DNA from 3 places in the Streptomyces sp. NPDC059850 genome. Region 1 is predicted to be linked to each of the others. Evidence: riboswitches for the same ligand, from Rfam matches in the RefSeq annotation. Region 1 holds a riboswitch; each other region holds the start of a gene.
The links. Region 1 has a riboswitch for thiamine pyrophosphate ahead of ACFV9T_RS13325 (thiamine ABC transporter substrate binding subunit). Riboswitches for the same ligand answer to the same signal wherever they lie in the genome.

Region 2: another riboswitch for thiamine pyrophosphate. It lies ahead of thiO (glycine oxidase ThiO); the one in region 1 lies ahead of ACFV9T_RS13325 (thiamine ABC transporter substrate binding subunit).
Region 3: another riboswitch for thiamine pyrophosphate. It lies ahead of thiC (phosphomethylpyrimidine synthase ThiC); the one in region 1 lies ahead of ACFV9T_RS13325 (thiamine ABC transporter substrate binding subunit).

The regions. Positions count from the first base shown of each region.
Region 1 covers NZ_JBHWJI010000013.1:83,085-85,340, forward strand. The annotation lists gene rlmN (23S rRNA (adenine(2503)-C(2))-methyltransferase RlmN) at 1-1,067, shown strand, start outside; TPP riboswitch at 1,133-1,236, shown strand; gene ACFV9T_RS13325 (thiamine ABC transporter substrate binding subunit) at 1,232-2,256, shown strand, end outside.
Region 2 covers NZ_JBHWJI010000083.1:11,723-13,978, reverse strand. The annotation lists gene thiS (sulfur carrier protein ThiS) at 1-53, opposite strand, end outside; gene thiO (glycine oxidase ThiO) at 50-1,273, opposite strand; TPP riboswitch at 1,272-1,385, opposite strand; gene ACFV9T_RS39515 (NAD(P)/FAD-dependent oxidoreductase) at 1,581-2,256, shown strand, end outside.
Region 3 covers NZ_JBHWJI010000027.1:87,457-89,712, forward strand. The annotation lists gene thiC (phosphomethylpyrimidine synthase ThiC) at 1-858, opposite strand, end outside; TPP riboswitch at 851-967, opposite strand; gene ACFV9T_RS22985 (YibE/F family protein) at 1,037-2,256, shown strand, end outside.

The DNA of each region.
Region 1 (2,256 bases):
GGGCCAAGAAGCCCCCGCGGCATCTCGCCGACCTCACCCCCGCCGAGCGCCGCGAGGCCGTCGCCGCCCTCGGGGAGAAGCCCTTCCGGGCCGGGCAGGTGTCGCGTCATTACTTCGCCCGCTACACCGACGACCCCGCCCAGTGGACCGACATCCCGGCCGCCGCGCGCGAGAAGCTGGCGACGGAGCTGCTGCCGGACCTGATGAGCGTGGTGCGGCACATCAGCTGTGACGACGACACCACCCGCAAGACCCTGTGGCGGCTCTTCGACGGCACGCTCGTCGAGTCCGTGCTGATGCGCTACCCGGACCGGGTCACCATGTGCATCAGCTCCCAGGCGGGCTGCGGCATGAACTGCCCGTTCTGCGCCACCGGCCAGGCGGGTCTGGACCGCAACCTGTCGACCGCCGAGATCGTGCACCAGATCGTCGACGGGATGCGGGCGCTGCGCGACGGCGAGATCCCCGGGGGCCCGGCCCGGCTGTCCAACATCGTCTTCATGGGCATGGGCGAGCCGCTGGCCAACTACAACCGGGTCATCGGCGCCATCCGCAGGCTCACCGACCCCGAGCCGGACGGCCTCGGGCTGTCCCAGCGCGGCATCACCGTCTCGACCGTGGGGCTGGTCCCGGCGATGCTGCGGTTCGCCGACGAGGGCTTCAAGTGCCGCCTCGCGGTGTCCCTCCACGCGCCCGACGACGAGCTGCGCGACACCCTCGTCCCGGTCAACACCCGCTGGAAGGTGCGCGAGGTCCTGGACGCGGCGTGGGAGTACGCGGAGAAGTCCGGCCGCCGGATCTCCATCGAGTACGCCCTGATCAGGGACATCAACGACCAGGCATGGCGCGGCGATCTGCTCGGCCGGCTGCTCAAGGGCCACCGGGTGCACGTCAACCTCATCCCGCTCAACCCGACGCCCGGCTCCAAGTGGACGGCGTCCCGGCCGGAGGACGAGAAGGCGTTCGTGGCGGCCCTGGAGCGGCACGGGGTGCCGGTGACCGTCCGGGACACCCGGGGGCAGGAGATCGACGGGGCGTGCGGTCAGCTGGCGGCCACGGAGCGCTGACCACCGGCTGATACGGTGCCTTCGCACATCCGTCGTACAACCATCCCGTAGTGACGGACAACTGAACATTCCGACAGGGGAGCGCGACAGCGCTGAGAGTGCGGTATGGCCGCAGACCCTCCAACCTGATCCGGGTCATACCGGCGTAGGGAGTCAGCCTCACCATGAACAGCCATCTTCGGCGTGCGCTCACCGCCGCCCTCGTCGGCTCCCTCGGCACCGGCGTCCTCAGCGGCTGCGGCGGAGGTGCGGCGGAGGGCAAGGACTCCAAGACCGTCACCCTGGTCTCGCACGATTCGTTCGCGGCGTCCAAGGCGGTCCTCAAGGAGTTCACCCGCACCACCGGCTACAAGGTGCGGGTGCAGGCCGGGGGCGACGCGGGAGCGGCCGTCAACCAGGCGATCCTGTCCAAGGGCCATCCGCAGGGCGATGTGTTCTTCGGCGTCGACAACACCCTCCTCTCCCGCGCGCTGGACAATGAATTGTTCACCCCGTACGAGGCGAAGGGCCTGGACCAGGTCCCGGCCGCGTACCAGCTCGACCAGGCGAAGCACCGCGTCACCCCGGTCGACTACGGCGACATCTGCGTCAACTACGACCGCGCGTACTTCGCCGAGAAGAAGCTGGCGCCGCCGAAGACGTTCGCCGATCTGACCAAGCCCGCGTACAAGAACCTCCTGGTCACCGAGAACGCCGCCACCTCGTCCCCCGGCCTCGCCTTCCTGCTCGGCACCGCCGCCCGCTACGGCGACGACGGCTGGCGGGACTACTGGAAGAAGCTGCGGGCCAACGGCGTCGAGGTGGTCGACGGCTGGGAGCAGGCGTACTACGACCGCTTCTCCGGCTCTGCGGGCGGCGCCAAGGGCGACAAGCCGCTCGTCGTCTCGTACGCCTCCAGCCCGCCCGCCGAGGTGGCCGACGCGAAGTCGAAGCCCGCGAAGGCCCCGACCGGGGTGGCGGAGGGCACCTGCTTCCGGCAGACGGAGTTCGCCGGGCTGCTTGAGGGCGCGGGCAACACCAAGGGGGGCAAGGCGCTGCTGGACTTCCTGCTGACCAAGCGCTTCCAGGAGGACGTACCGCTGAACATGTACGTCAATCCGGTGCGCGAGGACGCGAAGCTGCCGGAGATCTTCACCCGTTACGGGGCCAAGGTCGCCGATCCGGCCACGCTGCCCCCGCGCAAGATCGC
Region 2 (2,256 bases), on a different contig from region 1:
CCGGGCAGCTCGCGGGGCTCGCCGTTCACGGTGACGCTCAGGGTGACGGTCATGCGGTGTGCTCCTGTATAGCTGCTGGGGGAGTCGCGGCGGCTGGGGTGGCCGCGAAGCGCTTCGGCGAGAACGGCCGCGCCTCGGGCGGGAGTTCGCCGCCCGTCAGCGCCTCGGCCATGGCATCGCCGGTGATCGGGGTCAGCAGGACGCCGTTGCGGTAGTGGCCGGTGGCCAGCTGGAGGCCCGGCAGTTCGGTCGGGCCGAGCAGCGGGGCGTTGTCGGGGGAGCCGGGGCGGAGCCCGGCGAGGGTCTCGACGAGCGGCAGTTCGGTGATGCCGGGCACCAGCTCGTGCGCGTCGCGCAGCAGCTCGTACACCCCTCCCGCGGTGACCGTGGTGTCCCAGCCCAGCTCCTCGCTGGTCGCGCCGACGACCAGGTCGCCGTTCTCGCGCGGGACGAGGTAGACGTGCCCGCCGCGTACGACGGCCCGTACGGTCCGGGACAGGAAGGGCGCGTACGGGCCGGGTACCGACAGCCGCAGGACCTGGCCCTTGACGGGGCGTACGGGCGGCAGGACCGCCTCGGGGACGCCCGGGAGCCGCCCGCTGAGGCTGCCCGCGGCCAGCACGGTCTGCCCGGCGGTCAGGCGCGCGCCATCCGCCAGCTCGGCCCCGGTGGCCCGGTCGCCCTCCACTAGCAGCCGTTCCACGGCGGCCCGGTGGAGGTCCACTCCGGCGCGCTCGCACGCCGTCAGCAGCGCGGCCGCCAGCCGCCGCGGGTCGACCTGGTGGTCGCCGTCGACGCGCAGGCCCCCGCGCACGCCCGGCGCGAGCATCGGCTCCAGGCGTCGGCATTCGCGCCCCGTGAGCCACTGTGCGTCCAGACCGAGCCGCTGCTGGAAGGCGTGCAGCTCCCGCAGATGGGCGCGGTCGTCCGCGTCGAGCGCGACCGAGAGCGTGCCGCAGGTGCGGAAGGCCAGGTCATGGCCGCTCGCCTCCTCCAGCTCCGCCACGAAGGACGGATAGCGGCGCGCCGAGGCCAGATTCAGTCCGAGCAGGGTCTGCTCGCCGTAGTGCAGTTCGGTGACGGCCGCCAGCATCCCGGCCGCGACCCGGGCGGCCCCGCCGCCGGGCGCCGGGTCGGCGACGGCGGTGCGCAGGCCCCGCTGGGTCGCCCGCCAGGCCGTGACCAGGCCGATGATGCCGCCGCCGATGACGAGGACGTCGTACGGGGTAGCGCTGCCCTGGGGTGCTCGGGCTGTGTGATGTGGGGTGTGCATGGGCTGGTCGCCCCCTCCCTTCGCCGGCATGACCCGGATCAGGTTCGTACGGTCGGAGGCCGCGCCAGCCTCCCTCTCAGCCCGGTGCGCCCGGGCTCCCGCGAGTGCTCTGTCCCGCCACCCTAGTACGCGCCCCGAATCGGCCGGAAGGGAGCGTCCCGGGCGGCGCCGGGCATGAGGCCCCGTGTCCGCGATACGACAGGACGTCCGGCCCGTCGGGCTGTGCCCGAGATCTCGTCGTGCGCTCTCCGGTCCGCCCCACCTGCCGCAATACAGTGATCGTGTGAGCGATGAGACGACGAAGACGATGGCGTCCTCGGCGGGTGGCGGCGGACAGCGGGTGGTGATCGTCGGCGCGGGCATGGCGGGGGTGCAGACCGCCGTCGCGCTGCGTGAGCAGGGCTGGAGCGGGGAGATCCTGCTGCTGGGCGCCGAGCCCCACCAGCCGTACGACCGGCCGCCGCTGTCCAAGGCCGTACTGCTCGGCAAGGCCGAGGGGTCCGCGTTCGACGTGGACTTCGCCGCGCTCGGCATCGGGCTGCGGCTCGGCGTCGCCGTGACCGGGCTGGACGCGGCGGGGCGGACGGTCGCGACCGGGTCGGGCCCGATCCCGTACGACGTCCTGGTGATCGCCACCGGCGCCGAGCCGATCGCCCTGCCCGGCAGCGAGGGCGTGCCCGGTGTCCACCTCCTGCGGACCCTGGACGACGCCGAACGGCTGCGCCCGGTGCTCGCCCGGCAGGACGAGATCGTGGTGGTCGGGGCGGGCTGGATCGGCGCGGAGTTCGCGACCGCGGCCCGCGAGGCGGGCTGCGCGGTGACGGTCGTCGAGGCCGCGGACCGGCCGCTGGTGGGCGCCCTCCCGGCGGAGGTCGCGGCCCATATGACCGGCTGGTACGCGGACTACGGCGCCACCCTGGTCACCGGCGCCCGGGTGACCGGCATCGACCGGAACGGGCTCCAGCTCGGCGACGGCACCAGGC
Region 3 (2,256 bases), on a different contig from region 1:
GTGCACCGTCATGTAGTCGACGCCCTGCTCGGCCTGTTCGATGATGGTGTCCTTGTAGACCTCCCAGGACAGCTCCTCGGCCTTGCCGTCGACCTTCTCCAGCGCCTGGTAGAGCGGCACGGTGCCGATCGGCACCGGGGAGTTGCGCAGCAGCCACTCGCGGGTGGTGTGGATGTTGCGGCCGGTCGACAGGTCCATGACCGTGTCGGCGCCCCAGCGGGTCGCCCAGGTCATCTTCTCGACCTCCTCCTCGATGGACGAGGTGACGGCGGAGTTGCCGATGTTGGCGTTGACCTTCACCAGGAACCGCTTGCCGATGATCATCGGCTCGATCTCCGGGTGGTTGACGTTGGCGGGCAGTACGGCCCGGCCCGCCGCGATCTCCTCGCGGACCACCTCGGGGGAGACGTTCTCGCGGATCGCCACGTACTCCATCTCCGCGGTGACCTCGCCCCGGCGGGCGTACGCGAGTTGGGTGACGGGGGCGCCGTCGCGGGACCGGCGGGGCTGGCGCGGCCGTCCGGGGAAGACCGCGTCGAGGTTGCGCAGGCCACCGCGGGGCGCGGTGTGTTTGAGCCCGTCGTCCTCGGGCCGGGCCGGACGGCCGGAGTACTCCTCGGTGTCGCCGCGGGTGATGATCCAGTTCTGCCGCAGCGGCGCGAGGCCACGGCGGACGTCGGTGTCGATGTGGGGGTCGGTGTACGGGCCGGACGTGTCGTACAGCGTCACGTCCTGGCCATTGGTGAGGTGCACGCGGCGCACCGGGACCTGGATGTCCGGGCGGGAACCCGTGACATATCCCTTATGCCAGCCGAAATCGCCAGCGTTTTCGCGCGTGTGTGCATCCTGCTGAGTCATGAGACCCACTCCCTACGCCGGCATTACCCGGTAACAGGTTCAGCGGTCGGCGCAGCTGTGACGTCAGCGCCCTCTCAGCCCGGTGCTCCGAGCTCCCGCGATTGCAAAGGTGCCCCCACGCTAACGGTTTCCCCGCATACCTGAACAGGGGGCCTGCCGCTCTTGCGATGATGCGACGGTGACCGCGACACAGCAGGACCATCCGCCCGAGCAGCCCCGCCCGTCCGGCGAGGCCCATGGCCACTCCCATGGCTCCCCCGGCCATGGCCACAGCCACGCCCACTCCCACGGCCCGGCCGCGCCCGTCTCCGCACGCCTCCGCAAGGTCATCGCGGCGGTGCTCATCCCGTTCGCCGTCGCCGTCCTCGCCGGGCTGGTCGCGTTGTGGCCGGGCAGCCCCGAGCACACCACGCAGGGCCGCAGCGGGCTCGGTTTCGACCAGGAGACGGTCGCCGGGCGCGTGGTGAAGGTGGCGGAGGTCGACTGCGCCGACGTCAACGCGCAGCCGCAGGCACCCACCGAACCGGGTCAGCAGGGCGGCGCCCCGGCGCCCGGCGGCGGCGCGCCCGGTGGCGGCACCGGAGGCGGAGCGGGCGGCGGAGCAGGCGGCGGCGAGAGCGTCTGCGAGAAGGCCACCATCGAGGTCACCTCGGGCAAGGACAAGGGCCGTACGTTCCCCGAGATCGTCCAGCCGAACGCCTCGCGGAAGCTCAGCGCCGGGCAGGAGCTGAAGCTCTCGTACGCGCCCAAGGCGCCGAAGAACCTCCAGTACTCGGTCTCGGACATCAACCGCTCGTTCCCCATGGCCCTGCTCGCCGGGGTGTTCGCGCTCGTGGTCGTGGCCGTCGGACGGCTGCGCGGCATCTTCGCGCTGGTGGCGCTGGCCATCAGCTTCGGGGTGCTGACGCTGTTCATCCTCCCGGCGATATTGCAGGGCTCGAATCCGCTGGTGGTCGCGGTCGTCGGAGGCAGCGCGATCATGTTGCTCGCGCTCTATATGTGCCACGGACTGAGCGCCCGGACATCGGTCGCCGTGCTCGGCACCCTGGTCTCGCTGCTGCTGATCGGCGTGCTCGGCTCGCTGTTCATCGGCTGGGCGTCGCTGACCGGCAACACCGACGACCAGACCGGTCTGGTGCACGGCCTCTATCCGGGCATCGAGATCAAGGGTCTGCTGCTGGCAGGGGTGATCATCGGTTCGCTGGGCGTGCTGGACGACGTGACGGTCACCCAGACCTCGGCGGTGTGGGAGCTGCGGGAAGCCGACCCCTCGACGAGCCGGCGGAAGCTCTACACGGCCGCGATGCGCATCGGGCGGGACCACATCGCGTCCGTCGTGAACACCCTGGTGCTGGCGTACGCGGGCGCCTCGCTTCCGCTGCTGCTCCTCTTCTCGAT